DNA from 4 places in the Citricoccus sp. NPDC055426 genome. Region 4 is predicted to be linked to each of the others. Evidence: riboswitches for the same ligand, from Rfam matches in the RefSeq annotation. Region 4 holds a riboswitch; each other region holds the start of a gene.

Region 1 (2,190 bases), on a different contig from region 4:
CGGCCTCGCGTCCGCCGACGATCTCGAAGGACACGAACCCGGCAGGACCCTTCGGCAGATACTGCTTCGCCCGCTCGTGCCAGGGGCTGGAGGGCAGTCCGGGGAAGATGACGGACTCGGCCAGGGCGTGGCCGTCCAGGTACTCGGCCACCCGGCGGGCGTTGGAGACATGGCGCTCCATACGCAGGGACAGGGTCTCCAGGCCCAGGTTGAGCAGGAACGCGTTGAACGGGCTGATGGCGCTGCCGAAGTCCCGCAGCAGCTGCACCCGGGCCTTCAGCACGAAGGCGAGGTTGGCGCCGAGGATGCCGTCCACCCCGAGGTCGCGGGCGAAGACGAGGCCGTTGTAGGACTCGTCCGGGGAGTTGAAGCCCGGGTACCGCTCCGGCTGGGCGGCGAAGTCGAAGGTGCCGCCGTCCACGATCACCCCGGCCATGGCGGCCGCGTGGCCGCCGAGGTACTTGGTGGCCGAGTGCACCACGATGTCCGCGCCGTGCTCGATCGGGCGCAGCAGGTACGGGGTGGCCAGGGTGTTGTCCACGATCAGCGGGAGGCCGGCGGCGTGGGCGGCGTCCGCCACGGCGCGGACGCCCAGCACGTCACCGCGGGGGTTGCCCAGGGTCTCGGCGAAGAAGGCCTTGGTGTTCTCCTGCACGGCCCCCGCCCATTCCTCCAGGTTGTCCGGATCCTGCACGAACGTGGTGGTCACCCCGATCTTGGCCAGGGTGTGCTTGAAGAGGTTCTGGGTGCCGCCGTAGAGCGAGGCGGAGACCACCACGTGGTCACCGGCTCCGGCGAGGTTGAGGATGGAGAAGGTGGTGGCGGACTGGCCCGAGGCGAGCAGCAGGGCACCCACGCCGCCCTCGAGGGCGGCGATCTTGCCCTCCACGGCCTCCTGGGTGGGGTTGCCGATGCGCGTGTAGATCGGACCCAGATCCTTCAGGGCGAACCGGTCCGCGGCGACCTCGGCGGAGGGGAAGTCGAAGGAATTGGACTGGACGATCGGCAGCACGGTGGCGCCGTAGGGGTTCTCCTCGGGGATGCCGGCGTGGATCTGCCGGGTCTCGAAGCCCCAGGCGCCGGGATCGGTGGAGTCCGTGGCCGGGGTGGTGGGGGTGTCAGTCAAGTGACGGCTCCTGTCAGTCCAGGGCCACCCGCGGGTGCCAGCGGGCGTGATCCGTCAACCCGCTGCGCCGTGGTGGCCCGCGCTTGCAGATGCCGGTCGGCACCCGCCTGGTCCTCACCCGGGGCACCCCACCGCGAGCTGGAGGGTTGCCGGCCAGCAAGCCGGGGCTTGATGCTGGCACTCATGACCTGCCTCCAGTGTGCCAGATCGGTCCGGACGATTCATCCCCCGGCGCCGCAGGGGGGTCGCAGAGGGACACAGAGTCGGGACGGAGGCGAAGCGGAGGTGGAGCCGAGATGAAGGCGGGACGAAACCGCGCGGAGACCTGTGAGGTGCACCACATTTCAAGTGAGGTTAACCTAACCGGTCCGGGGTCCACAAAAGTGCGACGATATGCGCATGATGCGCTTGGATCACGTCTCGTACGCCGTTGGACCCGAAGAAGGCCTCGCCGCCACGGTGGCCCGTCTGGCCGATGCTCTCGGCATCGAGCGGGTCAAGGGTGGTGTGCACCCCCGCTTCGGCACCCGCAACGCGATCTTCCCGCTGCGCAACCGCCAGTACCTCGAGGTCGTCGAGGTCCTGGACCACCCCTCCTCGGACAAGGCACCGTTCGGACAGGCCGTCCGCGCCCGCTCCCAGATGGGCGGCGGCTGGATGGGCTGGTGCGTGGCCGTGGACGACCTCGCCCCGTTCGAGGAGCGCCTGGAGCGCCAGTCCGTGCCCGGCAACCGCAAGTTCCCGGACGGCCGCGAACTGACCTGGCGCCAGATCGGCATCAAGGGCCTCATCGCGGATCCGCAGGTGCCCTACCTGCTGCGCTGGGATGACGGCACCGAGGAGCTGCACCCCTCCCAGGCCGCCGAGCCGCAGGCCGAGCTGTCCTCGATCACCATCGCCGGCTCCCGGGACCGCGTGCGCGACTGGCTGGGGATGGACGATCCGAACGAGAAGGTCGGGGACCTCAACGTGGTCTTCGAGTCCCCCTCCGGCACCCCGGGTCTGCTCGAGGTCACCTTCGAGACCCCCCAGGGCACCGTCACGCTCTGACGGCTCCTCAGGTG
Region 2 (2,190 bases), 260 kb from region 4:
GTGTCGAAGCTCGTGATGCCCTGGTCCAGGGCCTCCTTCACGCAGGCGTGCGCCGTCTCGTTCTCGACCTGGGAGCCGTGGGTGAGCCAATTGCCGTAGATGATCTCGGAGATCTTGAGTCCGCTGTTGCCGAGGTATCGAAATTTCATGGATTCACCCTAGTCGGACTCGGTGCGCCGCCGGAGCTGGTCCAGCTGCCGGCGCTCCCGCTTGGTCGGGCGTCCGGCCCCGCGGTCCCGGCGCGGCACGGCCATCAGCTCCCGGGGCACGGGCTCGGGGGAGTGGTCGATGTAGTGGCGGACGGCCTCCGGGGCGCCGACGCGTTTGGCCAGCAGACCGGTGACCTCGAGGATGCGCTCCCGGCCGGGCTGGCGCAGCCGGATGGTGTCCCCGGGGCGCACCGCCTGTGAGGCCTTGGTGGGCTGCCCGTTCAGCCGGACGTGCCCGGCCCGGCAGGCGGCGGTGGCCGCCGAGCGTGTCTTGTACATGCGCACGCCCCAGAGCCAGGCGTCCAGGCGGACCTGGGCGGGGGCGCTGGGCTGTGGCATGCCTGTGGAGTCTACCGGGGCTACTGGTCCGGCTACTGGTTGCCCTCCGCGGTGCGCAGGTTGCGGAACGCGGAGCGGTGGAACACGATCGGCTCGTGCTCGGAGGAGTGGTCATGCACGCCGTGGACCTCGAGCAGGACCATGGTGTGGTCACCGGCCGGCAGCTCGGCGTAGACGGTGGTGTCCAGCCACAGGGCGGCACCGTTCAGGAGCAGGGCGCCGTGGTCCGTGGCGCGGACGTCCAGCCCGGCGAAGCGGTCGCCCTCCTTGGAGGCCAGCTGGCGGCACACACTGGTCTGGCCCTCGCCGAGGATGGAGATCCCGATGCGTTCCGCCTGCTTCAGCCGCGGCCAGGTCCGGGAGGTGTTCTGCACCGCGACCGACACCAGGGCCGGCTCGAGGGAGACCCCGACGGTGAACGACGAGGCCACGAGCCCCTCCTTGACACCGTGGGCCACGCCGGCCAGGGCCGCCACGCCGGAGGGGAAGTGGGAGAAGGCGGCGCGCAGGGTCTCGGTGGACAGCTCGCGGTCGAGGTCACGGTCCAGGGCGGCGGTCGGGTGCAGTTCGTGGGTAGCCAGAGCGGTCATGTTCGGTCCTCCGTTCGACGGCGGATCTGCCCCGCGGCGCCCGCGGAGAGTACTCCGAACGGCACCGGCAGAAACGCGGTACTTGCCTGCCGGCGCATCCGGTAGGCCGAATCCTCACCTGGAGCACCCCACTACTGCGTGAAGAGGGTTGCCGTCCCGCAAGCCAGGGCTGTAACAGCGGGAACTCGTGATTCTGTGTCCAGAGTAACGAGGCCCGGCTGGGACGGTCAAAGGTTTTTCCGAACTGTGAACCCCCGTGACCTGCTTCAGCGGAAGCGGAGGGAGACGGCCTCGCCGTGGGCGGGCAGGCCCTCCGCCGTGGACAGGGCGGAGATGTTGGCGTCCAGGTCCTTCAGGCCGGTCTCCGTGTAGCGGATCAGCTGCTGCAGGCGCAGGAAGCTCACGGTGTTCAGCCCGGAGGAGTACCGGGCGGAGCCGCCGGTGGGGAGCACGTGGTTGGAGCCGGAGGAGTAGTCGCCCAGCGGCACCGGGGAGTACGGGCCCACGAACACGGCGCCGGCGTTGCTCACCCGGCGGGCCGTGGCCAGCGCGTCCACGGTGTGCACCTCGAGGTGCTCGGCGGCATAGGCGTCCGCCACGGCCAGCGCCTCGTCCAGGGTGTCCACCAGCAGGATCCCGGACTGGGGGCCGCCCAGGGCCTGGCGGATCTGCTCCTCGTGGAAGGAGCCGGGCACCTGTGCCTCGACCTGCTCCGCCACGTCCCGGGCCAGCTCGGGGGAGGTGGTGATCAGCACGGAGCCGGCCATCGGATCGTGCTCCGCCTGGCTGATCAGGTCCGCGGCCACCCAGCGGGCGTCGGCCGTGCCGTCGGCCAGGACCGCGATCTCGGTGGGCCCGGCCTCGGCGTCGATGCCGATGGTCCCGAGCAGGGCGCGCTTGGCGGCCGCCACGAAGATGTTGCCCGGCCCCGTGACCATGTCCACGGGGGCACACAGCCGCGCGCCGGCGTCGTCCGCCACGCCGTAGGCGAACATGGCCACCGCCTGGGCGCCGCCCGCGGCGTAGACCTCGTCCACGCCGAGCAGGGCGCA
Region 3 (2,190 bases), on a different contig from region 4:
CTTCGGCCGGCTCGCAGCCTCCACCCTGGTGGGCGAGTTTCTGGACACGCTCGTCTTCTGCTCCATCGCCGCCGGCGTCATCGGCATCACCGACGTCCCGACCTTCCTCAACTACGTGCTCGTGGGCTTCGTCTTCAAGTCCGTGGTGGAGATCGTGCTCTCCCCGGTGACCATGTGGGTCATCGGCCGGGTCAAGAGGGCCGAACCCGCCTACTCCGCCTGACCCCCTGGGCGCACAGTGACCTCACCCCCACCGACGTGACGCGGTCTGGTCACCCCGTGCCCCGGGAACAGGGGCTTTCATCGGACGCCGCGGGCCGTGACACTGATGCGCATGGCCCACCCAAAGATGTACGACGACGGCGACCTCCACTTCCAGCGCGTCCGCGCCGTGGCGCTGGACCTCCCCGAGGCGCAGATGAAGGTCTCCCACGGTCGGCCGGCGTTCTTCACCACCACGGTCTTCGCGTACTACGGGACCTCGGTGAAGGCGGCGGCCGCAGGGGGCGACACCCCGCTGCCACCCGGCGGCCGCCGGAGCGGGGACTGGGAGGGCTACCTGCAGTATCCCCGCGCCCTGGTCATCAAGCCCGAGGGCTCCGACCTCGACTTCCTGGAGCAGGATCCCCGCGCCTTCCGCCCGGCCTACCTGGGCGCGAGCGGGTGGTTCGCCATCGACCTCTCGGCCCTCGACCCGGGCGCCGATGATGACGACGAAGGCTGGGCCGAGGTCGCCGAATGGCTGGAGGCCAGCTACCGGCTGACCGCCCCGGCCCGCTGCGTGAGGGCGCTCGACGCCTGAACGCTGGGCCTGATCGGGCCCGTCATCCCCCGTCACACAGGAGCGGTTGGGGCCGCTCCGGCCCCGACGTGGCGGATCGGGGCCGGAAGATGACGGCGCAGAACGGTTCATGACGACATGGTTGGCAGGCCCGGACCGCCTCCCTAGTGTTGACCTCGGAATCACGAGATCCGGTGCGAAGCCCTGGCTGGCCGGACGGCAACCCTCTCACCGTAGTGGGGTGCTCCAGGTGATGATTCGGCCCCCGGGGACCGCCGCGGGGCAAGTACGGCATCACCGCAACCGCATGCCCCGCATCGCGCGTCTCCGGTGTGCCATGGATGACAGGGACCACCCATGCCGGACAGCACTCAAACCAACACCACCACCACCCCCGACGCCGGCCCCGCCGGCCAGTTGCCCACGTTCGAGGACCTGCGCGCGGCCACCGCCGCCTCCGGACCGACGGACGCCCAGCTCACCGCACATTTCGCCCCGGTCTTCGCGGCCGTCGCCGCGGGCACCGCCCAGCGCGAGCTGGACCACGAGCTGGCGTTCGCGGCCATCGAGTACCTGCGCGGCGCGGGCTTCACTCGGGTCCGCCTGGGCCGGCAGTACGGAGGCATCGGGGCAAGCCTGCCCCAGCTGGCCGAGCTGCTGGTGGACCTGGCCGCCGCGGACCCCAACCTGCCGCAGGCCCTGCACGGGCACTTCATGTTCACCGAGCAGCACGAGAACGAGTCCCAGGGCGCGGTCTCCGAGTGGTGGCTGGCCGAGGTGGCAGCGGGCCGGATCTTCGGCAACGCCCTGGTGGAGCTGCCGCCGTCCGCCGGCCAGCGCCCCGTGCACTGGATCGACGCGGACCCGGACACCGTGCAGGCGGCCGCCGCCACCGGCACCACCGAGGTGGCCCGGCTCACCGGGGACAAGTTCTACTCCACCGGGGCGGTCTTCGCCGACTACCTGCTGGTCTCGGCCATTAAGCCCGGTTTCGAGGAGGACGGCCCGGTGTTCGCGATCATCGACGCCCGGGATCCCGGCGTGCAGCGGATCGACGACTGGAACGGCTTCGGCCAGCGGCTCACCGCCTCCGGCACCACGACGCTGGACCATGTCCCCGTGCAGGCCCAGCGCACCCAGGAGTTCAACGTGCCCACCGGGGTCCTGGCGTACACGGTGCTGTGGCTTGTGCTGACGGCCACCCAGGCCGGGATCGGGACCACCGCCCTGGGCGAGATCACCGCCTTCGTGAGGGGCCGGCGTCGTACCTATGACCACGCCGCGGCGGAGACACCGGCGGAGGACCCGCTGGTGCACCAGGTCATCGGCGCGGTCTCCGCCAAGGTCGCCGCCGCCCGGCAGATCGTCCGTGGCGCCGCGGCCGTGGTGGAGGAGTCCTACGTCCAGGT
Region 4 (2,190 bases):
GCCCACGTCGATCGCCTCGGCGCGCAGGGCCTCATTGGCCTTGTTGGAGCCGGCGGACTGGAGCCAGTTCACGGTGACACCCTCGTCCGAGAGCTCCTCCTCGAGCCAGCCCTTCTCCTTGATGACGAGGGAGAGCGGGTTGTAGGTGGCGAAGTCGATGTTCAGCTCGCCGCCCTGGCCGGCGGAGTCGCTGGCGGCGCCGGCTTCAGCGGCCCCGCCGGAGCCTTCGCCGGCCACGCAGCCGGTCAGGACGAGGGCGGCGGCGGCCAGGGTGGCCGCGGACAGGGTGATGCGTGAGCGCATGGTGGTGCCTTTCGAGGGTGCGATGCGTCCCGCGCCTGCAGGGATGCGGCGCGGACAGGGTGAGTGGGCGGGCCCAGACCGACCGACAGGCCGGCCCGGGCGGGCTAATGCCGGTGGGAGTCCACGCCGAGGCCGCCGAGCAGCTCGGAGCGGAGTTCTGCCAGGGCGGCGGAGCCGCGGTCCCGGGGACGGCTGCCGGGCACGGTGACCACGGACCGGGCGGTGGCGCCGGGCGCCGCCCCGGGGGCGGGGTCCTGGCCGAGCAGCAGGATGCGGTCGGCCAGCTGCAGGGCCTCGTCCACGTCATGGGTGACCAGCAGGACGGTGGTGGGGGTGGCGGCGTGGATGTCCAGGAGGAGATCCTGCATCTTCAGCCGGGTCAGCGCGTCGAGGGCCCCGAAGGGCTCATCCAGGAGCAGGACCCCGGGCCGGCGGGCCAGCGCTCGGGCGAGTGAGGTCCGCTGGGCCATGCCGCCGGACACCTCGCGGGGCCGGTGGCGGGAGTGGTCCGCCAGGCCGACCAGCTCCAGGAGCTGGTCCACCCGCTCGCGGCCCTCGGTGCGGCCAGTGCCCGGGGGCAGGCCGAGGGCCACGTTCTGGTGGATGGTCCGCCAGGGCATCAGCCGCGGTTCCTGGAACCCCACGGCGGTGCGGGAGTCGTAGGCGCGGGCGGGGGAACCGCCGAGCAGGATCTCGCCCGTGCTGCCGGTGTCCAGTCCGCCCACGGCGCGCAGCAGCGTGGACTTGCCGCAGCCCGAGGCGCCGATGATGGCCAGGACCTCGCCGGGGCGCACCGTCAGGGTGATGTCCCGCAGGACGGCCCGTTCGCCGCCGGCCGCGGGGAAGGCGCGGCCCACCCCGTGGAACCTGACCTCGAGACTGCGGGCGGCCCCGTGCTCCGGGGAAACTCCGCCAGCGGCTGCGGCGGGGGACGCGGGGGTCCCGGCGCGCGGCCCCGTCGACGTCTCGGCCAGGGTGGTCATGGTGCATCACTCTCCATCGGTCCTGGCGTGAGCACCTTCCCGGTCGGTGTGGGAGGTTGCTGCGGCGTCGTCGAGCCAGATCTCTCAGCCGCTCTGGATGGTTACGGGATCCAGTGTGTGCGGTGCCCGGGCCCGCGTCGAAACCGGACGTCATCTCCAGACGCGCAGAGCCAGCAGGGACCCCTCGAGCGGCCGGGGGCCTCCGAACCGGCCGAATGTGACGCCCCATGACGCCCCCCTGGCGCCCCGGCGTTTCGAGTGCAATGCGCACCGGTTGGGTTTGCCCTCAAAACGCAAGGGGGGGTGGAGCAGGAGGGGTGGACGGCGCACCGCCTCCGAGGCATTTGACAGCAGGCCGCCCCACCCGGCTTGATGGAGGGGACCACCATCCAGAGCGGCCGAGAGATCTGGCTCGACGACGCCGCAGCAACCCGCCCGAACCGGGGCCAGGGTGCTACCGCCAGGACCGATGGAGTTCCCATGAGTTACGAGTCCCTCGCCGCCCGCTTCGCCCCCGCCTTCGACGAGGTGGGCCAGGGCGAGGTCGCCCGGGAGTCCGGCCGGCACCTGCCCTTCGCGGCATTCGAGATGCTCCGGGCGCAGGGCCTGGGGACACTGTCCGTGCCGGTGGGATCCGGGGGAGCGGGGGCCGGCCAGGAGGACACCTACCGGCTGCTGATGGACCTCGCCGCCGAGGACGCCAACACCGCTCACCTGGTGCGCAGCCACCTCAGCTTCGTCCAGCACGTCCTCGCCCAGCCCGACCCCGCCGTCCGGGAGCGCTGGCTGGGGCGGATCGTCGCCGGGGAGGTGGCCGGGAGCGCCCTGTCCGAGGGTCGTGGCACGGCACTGGGGGACGTCGGCACCACGGTCTGTCAGGACGAGACCGGGCAGCTGCTGATCA

What was found. A riboswitch is a leader RNA that binds a small molecule or an ion and turns the genes downstream of it on or off. The one in region 4 is predicted to bind S-adenosylmethionine.
Region 1: another riboswitch for S-adenosylmethionine. It lies ahead of AB0K08_RS04680 (PLP-dependent transferase); the one in region 4 lies ahead of AB0K08_RS01395 (ABC transporter ATP-binding protein).
Region 2: another riboswitch for S-adenosylmethionine. It lies ahead of AB0K08_RS02540 (flavin reductase family protein); the one in region 4 lies ahead of AB0K08_RS01395 (ABC transporter ATP-binding protein).
Region 3: another riboswitch for S-adenosylmethionine. It lies ahead of AB0K08_RS06195 (acyl-CoA dehydrogenase); the one in region 4 lies ahead of AB0K08_RS01395 (ABC transporter ATP-binding protein).

What each region holds. Positions count from the first base shown of each region.
Region 1 is NZ_JBFARZ010000002.1:179,778-181,967, forward strand. Features, by position in the region: gene AB0K08_RS04680 (PLP-dependent transferase) at 1-1,126, opposite strand, end outside; SAM riboswitch class IV at 1,201-1,315, opposite strand; gene AB0K08_RS04685 (VOC family protein) at 1,520-2,176, shown strand; gene AB0K08_RS04690 (CPBP family intramembrane glutamic endopeptidase) at 2,184-2,190, opposite strand, start outside.
Region 2 is NZ_JBFARZ010000001.1:556,654-558,843, forward strand. Features, by position in the region: gene AB0K08_RS02530 (aldo/keto reductase family protein) at 1-149, opposite strand, end outside; gene AB0K08_RS02535 (RNA-binding S4 domain-containing protein) at 159-548, opposite strand; gene AB0K08_RS02540 (flavin reductase family protein) at 581-1,138, opposite strand; SAM riboswitch class IV at 1,212-1,331, opposite strand; gene hisD (histidinol dehydrogenase) at 1,405-2,190, opposite strand, start outside.
Region 3 is NZ_JBFARZ010000003.1:87,455-89,644, reverse strand. Features, by position in the region: gene AB0K08_RS06205 (queuosine precursor transporter) at 1-223, shown strand, start outside; gene AB0K08_RS06200 (MmcQ/YjbR family DNA-binding protein) at 335-802, shown strand; SAM riboswitch class IV at 962-1,076, shown strand; gene AB0K08_RS06195 (acyl-CoA dehydrogenase) at 1,139-2,190, shown strand, end outside.
Region 4 is NZ_JBFARZ010000001.1:299,668-301,857, forward strand. Features, by position in the region: gene AB0K08_RS01390 (aliphatic sulfonate ABC transporter substrate-binding protein) at 1-303, opposite strand, end outside; gene AB0K08_RS01395 (ABC transporter ATP-binding protein) at 408-1,286, opposite strand; SAM riboswitch class I at 1,297-1,390, opposite strand; SAM riboswitch class I at 1,669-1,762, shown strand; gene AB0K08_RS01400 (acyl-CoA dehydrogenase family protein) at 1,767-2,190, shown strand, end outside.